Regions from separate parts of the Rhizobium indigoferae genome, predicted to be linked through region 2. Evidence: predicted binding sites of a transcription regulator. Region 2 holds the regulator's gene; the other holds the start of a gene.
What was found. The regulator LexA, encoded in region 2, represses DNA repair genes until DNA is damaged. The targets are predictions, from matches to a motif close to TGTTCNNNNTGTGTTCNG.

Region 1 (5,526 bases), 140 kb from region 2:
TCGATGCCTGGCGGGAGCTTCCCGCCGCCGGGGGGTGTTTGCTCAGTCAAAACAGATCACGATCTCTTCTAGAATCACTTGAAGATTTATAGCGGAAAGCCTGTTCCCGCGCCAATTTCACAGCGCGTTTTGAACAGGCTTTTGCGGCTTAAAGACGGTAAAACATGCAAGTTGCGCGGCCGGACCGGACAAATCCGCCGCGGGCCGCTGCGGGATATTTGCCAAATCGGAATCCCCGCTTCACAATCATAAAAACCACGCACTCATATGGGGTTCCGGAGAGCCGATGGCAAGCGCCGACCAATTGATCAACGCCTTCACGACGCTTCTCGTCACCATCGATCCGCCGGGGCTCGCACCGATCTTTCTGGGGCTGACGACAGGCATGAGCCGCAGTGAGCGCACGCAGGTGGCGCTGCGTGGCTCGACCATCGCCTTCATCATCCTCGCCGTCTTCGCTCTGTTCGGCGCCGGCGTGCTCAGCGTGCTCGGGATTTCGATCGGCGCCTTCCGCATCGCGGGTGGTCTGCTGCTGTTCTGGATCGCCTTCGAGATGGTGTTCGAAAAGCGCCAGGACCGCAAGGAGAAGGCGACCGAGGTGGCGATCACCAAGGATCACATCGAGAATATCGCCGTCTTTCCCCTCGCCTTGCCGCTGATCGCCGGCCCGGGCGCGATCTCGGCGACGATCCTGCTTGCCGGCACGCTGGCGACATCCGTCGGAAAGGCGCAGCTGATCGGCGTCCTTGCCGCCAATCTGTTGCTGACTTTCCTCATGCTGCTCGTCGCCGAACGGCTGGACCGTTTCCTCGGCGTCACCGGCCGGGCGATCCTGACACGGCTTCTCGGCGTCATCCTCGCTGCCCTTGCCGCACAATTCGTCGTCGACGGCGCGAAATCGGCGCTCAACCTCATCAGCGCGACACCGCACTGAAAATCGCGGCATCTGCCGCGAAATCAAAGAAAAAGAGCATGACGCCATCCAAGGCATCATGCTCTCTCACCTCTTTCACAAAGCCAGCAAAGGCTATCGATCAGAACGGGATATCGTCGTCGAGATCCCGCGAGAAGTTGCCACCGCCGCCACCGCCGCGGCTCGGCGATGAGGCGGGAGCCGGGGCGCCGTAATCGTCGCCGTAATCGTTGCCGCCAGCGGCACTGCCACGGCCGCCGCTCGCGCCGCCGCCTTCACCGCGGCCGTCGAGCATCGTCAGCGTCGAACCAAACCCCTGCAGCACCACTTCCGTGCTGTAACGATCCTGGCCCTGCTGGTCCTGCCACTTGCGGGTCTGCAACTGGCCTTCGATATAGAGCTTGGCGCCCTTCTTCACATATTGCTCGACGACCTTGCAGAGGCCCTCGTTGAAGACGACGACAGTGTGCCATTCGGTCTTCTCACGGCGCTCGCCGGAATTGCGATCGCGCCAGGTCTCCGACGTCGCGATACGAAGATTGGCGATCGGCCGGCCATCCTGAGTGCGGCGGATTTCGGGGTCTGCACCGACGTTTCCAACCAGAATTACCTTATTCACGCTACCAGCCATACTTCTCACCCTGCCTGCCGCCCTGACCGGCGGCGTTTAATCGATCGGCGCACCTTAAACCATCACGGACCGCCGATGCGCATGGGCGGCATTTAATCCACATGTTTATCCATCAGACAGCCGCATGCATTCATCAGGAATTTTGTTCTTTATTTGTTCTAGTTTATCCGTATGATCCTGTCAACAGAATCGAAAACCTTGAGCCCTTGCGGATATTCAGCCTCGACTCGCCCGTCGGCATCACTAAATAAGGGCTGTCATCCAGAAAACCAAAGCAGAGACGATGAGCGAACTGAAGACGATCTCCATCCGCGGTGCGCGCGAGCATAATCTCAAGAGCATCGATCTCGATCTGCCGCGTAACAAGCTGATCGTCATGACCGGGCTGTCGGGTTCCGGCAAATCCTCGCTCGCCTTCGACACGATCTATGCCGAGGGCCAGCGGCGCTATGTCGAGAGCCTGTCGGCCTATGCCCGCCAGTTCCTCGAAATGATGCAGAAGCCGGATGTCGACCAGATCGACGGGCTGTCGCCGGCGATCTCGATCGAGCAGAAGACCACCTCGCGCAACCCGCGCTCGACGGTTGGCACCGTCACTGAGATCTACGACTACATGCGCCTGCTCTTTGCCCGCGTCGGTGTTCCCTATTCGCCGGCGACCGGCCTGCCGATCGAGAGCCAGACCGTCAGCCAGATGGTCGACCGCATCCTCGATTTCGGCGAGGGCACCCGTCTTTATATTCTCGCGCCGCTCGTGCGCGGGCGCAAGGGCGAATACAAGAAGGAACTGGCAGAGCTGATGAAGAAGGGCTTCCAGCGCGTCAAGGTCGACGGCCAGTTCTACGAGATCGCCGAGGCGCCGGTGCTCGACAAGAAATACAAGCATGACATCGACGTGGTGGTCGACCGCATCGTCGTGCGCTCGGATGTCTCAGCGCGCCTGGCGGACAGTCTCGAAACGTGCCTGAAGCTCGCCGACGGGCTGGCGGTCGCCGAATTCGCCGACAAGCCGTTGCCGCCGGAAGAGACGTCAGCCGGCGGATCCGCCAACAAGTCGCTGAACGAGACGCATGAACGCGTGCTGTTTTCGGAGAAGTTCGCCTGCCCAGTCTCTGGCTTCACCATTCCCGAGATCGAACCCAGGCTGTTCTCCTTCAACAACCCGTTCGGCGCCTGCCCGACCTGCGACGGCCTCGGCGCCCAGCAGAAGATCGATCCGGATCTGATCGTGCCCGAGCCCGAGCGGACGCTGCGCGACGGGGCGATCGCACCCTGGGCCAAGTCGACCTCGCCCTATTACAATCAGACGCTGGAAGCACTCGGCAAACATTACGGCTTCAAGCTCGGCACTCGCTGGAACGATCTTTCCGATGAGGCCAAGGACGTCATCCTCAACGGCACCAACGACAAGATCGAATTCCACTACGCCGACGGCGCCCGCTCCTATACGACCCAGAAGAATTTCGAGGGCATCATCACCAATCTCGAGCGCCGCTGGAAAGAGACCGATTCCGCCTGGGCGCGCGAAGACATCGAGCGCTTCATGTCGGCGGCCCCCTGCCCGGCCTGCAACGGCTTCCGCCTGAAGCCGGAGGCCCTGGCGGTGAAGATCGACACGCTGCATATCGGCGAAGTGACGGGTATGTCGATCCGCGTCGCCCGCGACTGGTTCGAGACACTGCCGGCAAGCTTCAATGCCAAGCAGAACGAGATCGCCGTGCGCATCCTCAAGGAGATCCGCGACCGGCTGCGCTTCCTCAACGATGTCGGACTGGAATATCTCAGCCTTTCGCGCAATTCCGGCACGCTGTCGGGCGGCGAGAGCCAGCGTATCCGGCTCGCCTCGCAGATCGGCTCCGGGCTGACGGGCGTGCTTTACGTGCTCGACGAACCGTCGATCGGCCTGCATCAGCGCGACAATGCCCGGCTGCTCGACACGCTGAAGCACCTGCGCGACATCGGCAACACCGTCATTGTCGTCGAACATGACGAGGATGCGATCTTGTCGGCCGACGACGTCGTCGATATCGGCCCGGCGGCCGGCATTCACGGCGGTCAGGTCATCGCCCATGGTACGCCGCAGGATATCATGGACAGTCCGAATTCGCTGACCGGCAAATATCTCTCCGGCGAACTCGGCGTTCCCGTTCCCGACGAGCGCCGCAAGCCGAAGAAGGGCCGCGAGATCAAGGTGGTCGGGGCGCGAGGCAACAATCTGAAGAACGTTACGGCGTCGATCCCGCTCGGTGTCTTCACGGCGGTGACCGGCGTTTCCGGCGGCGGCAAATCCACCTTCCTGATCGAGACGCTCTATAAATCGGCGGCACGCCGCGTCATGGGCGCGCGTGAAAATCCGGCCGATCACGACCGCATCGACGGCTTCGAGCATATCGACAAGGTGATCGATATCGACCAGTCGCCGATCGGCCGCACGCCGCGCTCGAACCCGGCGACCTATACTGGCGCCTTCACGCCGATCCGAGACTGGTTCGCCGGTCTGCCGGAGGCCAAGGCACGCGGCTACCAGCCGGGCCGTTTCTCCTTCAACGTCAAGGGCGGACGCTGCGAGGCCTGCCAGGGCGACGGCGTCATCAAGATCGAGATGCACTTCCTGCCCGATGTCTACGTCACCTGCGACGTCTGCCATGGCAAGCGCTATAACAGAGAGACGCTCGATGTTACCTTCAAGCAGAAGTCGATCGCCGAGGTGCTCGACATGACGGTGGAGGAAGGCGTCGATTTCTTCGCGGCAGTGCCTGCGGTGCGCGACAAGCTGCAATCGCTGAAGGATGTCGGCCTCGGTTACATCAAGGTCGGCCAACAGGCGAATACGCTCTCCGGCGGGGAAGCGCAGCGTGTCAAGCTTGCCAAGGAGCTGTCAAAACGCTCGACGGGGCGCACGCTCTACATTCTCGATGAACCGACGACCGGCCTGCATTTCCACGACGTCGCCAAATTGCTCGAAATGCTGCACGAACTGGTCAACCAGGGTAACTCGGTGGTGGTGATCGAGCACAATCTCGAAGTCATCAAGACGGCCGACTGGGTGCTCGATTTCGGCCCCGAAGGCGGCGACGGCGGCGGTGAGATCGTCGCGACCGGAACGCCGGAGGCGATCGTCAAGGAGAAGCGGTCCTATACCGGGCACTTCCTGAAGGAATTGCTGGAGCGACGGCCGGTGAAGAAGGCGGTTGCGGCGGAATGACGATGAGGCCAGCGTCGCCCGATGATCTGGAAACGATCGCGATGCTGACAACCGCCGCCTATCGGCCCTATACCGAGTTGTTCGGCGCTCCGCCGATCCCGGTGAGGGAGGATTACGCGCCGCGGATCCAACGCGGCGAGGTCTGGCTGCGCGAGATCGGCGGGCAAACGGCCGGCCTGGTGGTCGTCGAGCGGCATGCCGATCACCTGATGCTGTTCAGCATCGCGGTCTCGCCGGCCTTTCAGGGTGCCGGGCATGGAGTGGCGATGCTGCGCTGGCTGGAGGGCAAGGCGCGGGAATGGGCCGTGCCGGAGATCCGGCTCTACACCAATGCGCGGATGGAGCGGAACATCGCTCTCTACAGCGCCTTCGGGTTTCAGGAAACGGGTCGCCGGCCGAGCCCATATCGGCCAGGATGGACGCTCGTCGATATGACCAAAGAGATCGATGCGGCCTGAGCGGCTGCGAATGGGGAGGACAACATGACGAAATCCGGCACTATCCGCACCGGCATCGGCGGCTGGACCTTCGAGCCCTGGCGCGGGCATTTCTTTCCCGATGACCTGAAACAGAAGGACGAGCTGAATTACGCCAGCCGCCAGCTGAAGGTCATCGAGGTCAACGGCACCTATTACAGCACGCAAAAGCCTGCGGTCTTTGCCAAATGGGCGGCGGACGTGCCCGACGGGTTCATCTTTTCGCTGAAGGCGACACGTTTCGTCACCAATCGGCGGGTGCTTGCCGAAGCCGGTGAATCGATGGAGCGATTTCTGTCAT
Region 2 (5,526 bases):
ACTTGGCGGCGAGCTCAGCCAGATATTCGGCCATGGCGCCCGATTCCAGCGTGCGGCCTTCCCCTTCGAGAACGTATCTGCCGTCCTTGAAGAATTCGGTCGAGGCGCAGTCGAGGCCGAGGTAGATGTCCTCGCCCGGCTTGTAGCCGGCTTTCTCGACCGACTTCATGATGAAGTCGAGAGCTTCCGAAGCACTATTCAGACCCGGTGCGAAACCGCCTTCGTCGCCGACATTGGTGTTATGGCCCTGCGCGGCAAGTTCCTTGCGCAGCGTATGGAAGACTTCCGAACCCATGCGCACGGCTTCGGCGATCGAATCGGCGCCGACTGGCAGGATCATGAATTCCTGGAAATCGATCGGATTGTCGGCGTGGGCGCCGCCGTTGATGATGTTCATCATCGGCACCGGCAGCAGGCTGGCGGAAGCGCCGCCGACATAACGGTAGAGCGGCAGGCCGGACGCCTGGGCAGCAGCCTTGGCGACGGCGAGCGACACGCCGAGGATGGCGTTGGCGCCGAGGCGCGACTTGTTCGGCGTGCCGTCCAGCTCGATCATGATGTTGTCGATCTGGATCTGGTTTTCGGCGTCGATGCCGCCGATCGCGTCGAAGATCTCGGTGTTGGCGGCTTCCACCGCCTTTTCGACACCCTTGCCCAGGTAGCGCTTGCCGCCGTCGCGCAGTTCGACCGCCTCATGCGCGCCCGTCGAGGCGCCCGAGGGAACGGCCGCGCGGCCCATGCTGCCATCTTCGAGATAGACATCGACTTCGACGGTGGGGTTGCCACGGCTATCGAGAATCTCGCGGGCGATGATATCGGTGATTGCAGTCATGGGTTCTTCCTGCTCGGTGGGTGGTGATAAGTCGGTTCGAAACCTGTCTTAGTCGAAGGCGTGCAAATTACAATGCTGCAATTTCCAGCCTTCGAAAGCGTTCGGATCTCGCCTAAAGCGCGTCGCGATCTTTCAGATTCGCTTGCCACGCTTTAGGTCTTTGGCTTTCCGCATGTCATTGTCGCAAAACCGCTGCACACTTTTTCGCGACATGCCTATAGCACGATCATGTCAGGCTGTTGAACGTCAAACCTTGGCGACCGCATCGAAGGCAAGCAGCTTTTCAAGCAGCCGCGGCATGTCCTTGAGATAGACCATATTGGGGCCGTCCGAAGGTGCATTATCGGGGTCCTGGTGGGTTTCGACGAAGACGCCGGCAATACCGGCAGCCACTGCTGCGCGCGCCAGTGTTTCCACGAATTCCCGCTGACCGCCGGAGGAATCGCCCTGCCCGCCCGGCTGCGCAACGGAATGGGTCGCATCGAAGATAACGGGCGCGCCCATCGCCGCCATGATCGGCAGCGAACGCATGTCGGAAACCAGCGTATTATAACCGAAGGAGGCGCCACGCTCGCACAGCAGCACGTTCGGATTGCCGCTGGCGTTGAGCTTCTTCAGGACGTTCTTCATATCCCAGGGAGCGAGGAACTGGCCCTTCTTGACATTGACGACGCGGCCGGTCTTGGCGGCGGCGATGAGAAGGTCGGTCTGGCGGCAAAGGAAGGCCGGGATCTGCAGGACGTCGACGACCTTTGCCACCTCCGCACATTGCTCGGCGGTATGAACGTCGGTCAGGACAGGAAAGCCGAATTCCTTCTTGAGGTCAGCAAAGACCTCCATGCCCTTTTCGATCCCGATGCCGCGTTCAGCCGAAAGAGAGGTGCGGTTCGCCTTGTCGAAAGAGCTCTTGTAAACGAGGCCGATGCCGAGCTTTGCGCAAAGCTCTTTCAGCGTACCGGCAACCATGAAGGCGTGGTCGCGGCTCTCCATCTGGCAGGGACCGGCAATCAGCGACAGGCGGCCGGTATTGGAAAAGGTGACCTGGCCTTGGCCTTCGCCGATCTTGACTTCGGAATTCGTCTCAGTGCTCATCGTGTCTCCTCGAAGGCGAAGAGCGTGCCCTGCCCGGGCGCGGGCTTCACCAGAATGCGATTGTTCTTGCGCGTGTATGTCACCCCGTTAGCAGCCAAATGCGCTTCTGTCACGGCAAGATCGGCGACAATGAAGAGGATTGCCCGGCCACGCAGGCCGCGATCGGCGGATGAGCCGGCGATCTCGAAATAGGCTTCCAGCCCTTCCGGCGTCATCAGGCTGATTTTCGCGTTCGACGCAGCAATATTAACGCCAAAACCGGTTTTCTCGACTGCCGCCTGCGCCACGGCAAGGCCGACGAAGGCTCCGAATGCGGCAGCATCAGGCGCGCAGAGCGCGATCTCGGCAATGCCGGTGACGCCATTGGCATGCGTCTCCAGCGCGCCGCGGTCGGCCGGCAGCGGATTGACGCGCTCGACGCTGAAAAGGAACAGATCGGGCGCTCGCAGGTCGCCGGCAAAAGCCAGCTTGAAGCCGGCGATGCTCTCAGAACCGTCCGGCATCCTCATCGGCCGGGTGAACTGCAGCATCTCGCCGGCGCTCGATCCGTTGCCGACGAAGTTCTGATGATCGACGCCGGCATCCTTACTGCCGAAAGCAAGCCCCGAAAGCCCCTCCTCGCCGCAGCGGAAGCGGAAGGCCCGGTTGCGGGCCGTGAAAACATTGCCTTGCCGCGCTGAGGCCTCGCTCTCCTCGACACTCGCAATCCCGAGCGGCTCCAGATAGGTCTTGTCGGCAAAAAAGACGCAGGCGTTTTCCGTTCCGAAGGGATGGCGTGCATCGGCGGCAACGGTGAAGCCGAGCTTGCCAAGCCTCTCGCGCGCCAGATCGATATTGACGACGGGCAGCACCACATGATCCAGCGGGTGCGGCTTGGCGGAACGCTCGTTCATGATATCCTCTCCTGGAAACGGCAAGAGATGTGCGATGGCGCGCCCCTCAATGCAAGACATGTGTCCCAATCCGGCGAATGAAAATAAAAATCTCAACGAGTTGGCGCCAAGTTTTACGGAAATTTAGCTACTTGCGGAACACATATGGAACATATAGTGTCTGTTCTGGATTTGTTTCAATCACGAGGTCACAACGTCGATGCTCACGCGCAAACAACAGGAGCTTCTCCTTTTCATTCATGAGCGCATGAAGGAATCCGGCGTTCCGCCATCTTTCGACGAAATGAAGGATGCCCTGGACCTCGCTTCCAAGTCCGGGATTCACCGGCTGATTACGGCGCTCGAGGAACGTGGCTTCATTCGCCGCCTACCGAACCGCGCCCGCGCGCTAGAGGTTATCAAGCTTCCGGAGGCCTACAGCCCCAGCATTCAGCCCCGGCGCGGCTTTTCGCCCAGCGTCATCGAGGGCAGCCTTGGCAAGCCGCAGCCGGTCGCCACTCCTGCTCCCGCAAAACCCGTCGCCGACAACGGCAACTCGGTCTCCGTGCCGGTCATGGGCCGTATCGCCGCCGGTGTTCCGATCTCGGCGATCCAGAACAACACCCACGACATCGTCGTTCCGGCCGACATGCTCGGTTCCGGTGAACATTATGCGCTCGAGGTCAAGGGCGATTCGATGATCGACGCCGGCATCTTCGACGGCGACACCGTGATTATTCGCAACGGCAGCACCGCAAGTCCTGGTGACATCGTCGTTGCTCTCGTCGACGACGAAGAAGCGACACTCAAACGCTTCCGCCGCAAAGGCGCCTCGATCGCGCTGGAGGCGGCCAACCCGGCTTACGAGACCCGGATTTTCGGGCCGGACCGCGTCAAGGTTCAGGGCAAGCTCGTCGGCCTCATTCGCCGCTATCACTGACATCAGGCATTCTGGATTCGGCAAAACTGTTGCTGCGCCAGTCATAGGCGCGATGCAGCATCCATGGCCGCGACAATGCATCGAATGCGGTTGCGACCTCCAGGCCGGCGTCGGCGAACCGCAACTCGACGGAACCGGTCCTGCGCAGCGTTTCGCCGGTGAAGAGCGTCGCCCCTGAGCGGCAGCTGTTGAAGCGCAGGCGGACCGACGTCACGACGATATCGGCCGCGTCGCATGCCGGACCGAGATAGGCGGCATTGTCGATGACAGCAACCACGTGACCATTGCCAAGCCTTGATATGCACCAGGCCTTCTTGACGCAGGAAAAGCGGTTTGCTTCACCACCAGCTGCAGCCGCCCGCATCGCCGACCTTGCTTCGTTCTGCTGATCGCGGGAAAGCCTGACGCGGCGGTCTTCTCCCTCCGGCGGGATAGCAGGACCATCCAGATCTTCGGCGGGTGATGCGTCGGCAGGACCAGCGCTCTCTGCCTGGTCGAAGATGAAATCCGGCGGTCTTTCACGGTTGGAAGCCATGGCCCCCGCCTCGACGATTGCGACGAGACCACCATCCTCCGAAATCGCCAGATCCGGCGGCCGGGGAACCGGCAGAAGCAAGAGGACGAGCGTCGAGATCGCGATGATCGACGTGCCGATATGGCGCAGCCGGGTGCGGAGCAGCGTCAGCAGCAGAAAGCCTGCGACGGCTATCGCGAAATACCAAGCGGGCAAGCGGCCGATGCCGATGTCGCCACCCCAGCCGGACACCGTCTTTGCGATCGCGATCACCAGATCGAGGCCGAATCCGACGACCTTCCAAGGCAAAACATCCAGACCGAAAGGCATGAGCAGCATCGCCAGCAACCCGGCCGGCATGATGATGAAGGAGATGATCGGCATCGTCGCGAGGTTTGCCGGCAGGCCATAGGCAGTCAGGCGATGAAAATGCTCGATCGAAAACAGCGCGGTGGAAAAGCCGCCGATCAGCGAGGTCAGGAAGACGCCGCCGAAGAAACCCGCAACCGTAACGACGGGCCGAAACACCGGCAGCTTCAGGAAAGCGTTTTCGCGGACGCGCCGGTCCTTCCACAGCTGGTAGCCAGATACCAACGCCAATGTCGCAGCAAAGGACATCTGGAAGCTCGGACCCAAGACCTCGGACGGTGAAATGGCGAGAATGACGAGCGCCGAGAGAGCGACATTGCGCAGGCTGATCGACGGCCGGTCGAAGAAGACGGCAATCAACATGATCGCCATCATGATGAAGGCGCGTTCGGCCGAGACGGCAAAGCCGGAGATCAGGAAATAGGCCGTGACGGCGATGAGCGCGCCGGCAGCGGCGATCTTCTTGGTCGGATAGGCTTGGGCGACACCGGGAAAGAGGCTGAGCAGCATGCGGAAACCGACGAAGAAGATGCCGGCTGACAGCGCCATGTTGAGGCCGGAGATAGCGATGATATGAGCCAGACCGGACTGGCGCAGCGCCTCCGTCGTCTCATTCGAGATGGCGCGCCGCTCGTCCGTCACCAGAGCAGCGGCAAAAGCGCCGGTGTCGCCGGGCAGAATCGACCTTATGCGGTCGCCGATACCGCTGCGCAGCCGGTAGAGACCTTCGAGCAGCGCTTCCGTCGTCGATCTGGCCGCTTGCGGACCTGCCTGCAAATCGACCTTTGTCGGCGCACCGTAGCAGAAGCCGTTGGCGCCGATGCCATCGAAATAGGCACCGAAGGAGAAGTCGTTGAGCTCAGGAAGCGCTGGACCTGCTGGCGGCGTCAGCCGTGCCCTGCCGGTT

Region 1: a site for LexA is predicted at 1,688-1,705, ahead of uvrA (excinuclease ABC subunit UvrA). Genes of this name have one in related genera too.

What each region holds. Positions count from the first base shown of each region.
Region 1 covers NZ_CP140635.1:1,898,343-1,903,868, reverse strand. Annotated here, with positions in the region: gene gyrA (DNA gyrase subunit A) at 1-50, opposite strand, end outside; gene U5G49_RS09780 (MarC family protein) at 287-934, shown strand; gene U5G49_RS09775 (single-stranded DNA-binding protein) at 1,035-1,544, opposite strand; gene uvrA (excinuclease ABC subunit UvrA) at 1,828-4,749, shown strand; gene U5G49_RS09765 (GNAT family N-acetyltransferase) at 4,746-5,207, shown strand; gene U5G49_RS09760 (DUF72 domain-containing protein) at 5,232-5,526, shown strand, end outside.
Region 2 covers NZ_CP140635.1:1,755,715-1,761,240, reverse strand. Annotated here, with positions in the region: gene eno (phosphopyruvate hydratase) at 1-832, opposite strand, end outside; gene kdsA (3-deoxy-8-phosphooctulonate synthase) at 1,079-1,924, opposite strand; gene U5G49_RS09050 (VOC family protein) at 1,921-2,817, opposite strand; gene lexA (transcriptional repressor LexA) at 3,017-3,736, shown strand; partial or broken gene U5G49_RS09040 (ComEC/Rec2 family competence protein) at 3,717-5,526, opposite strand, start outside.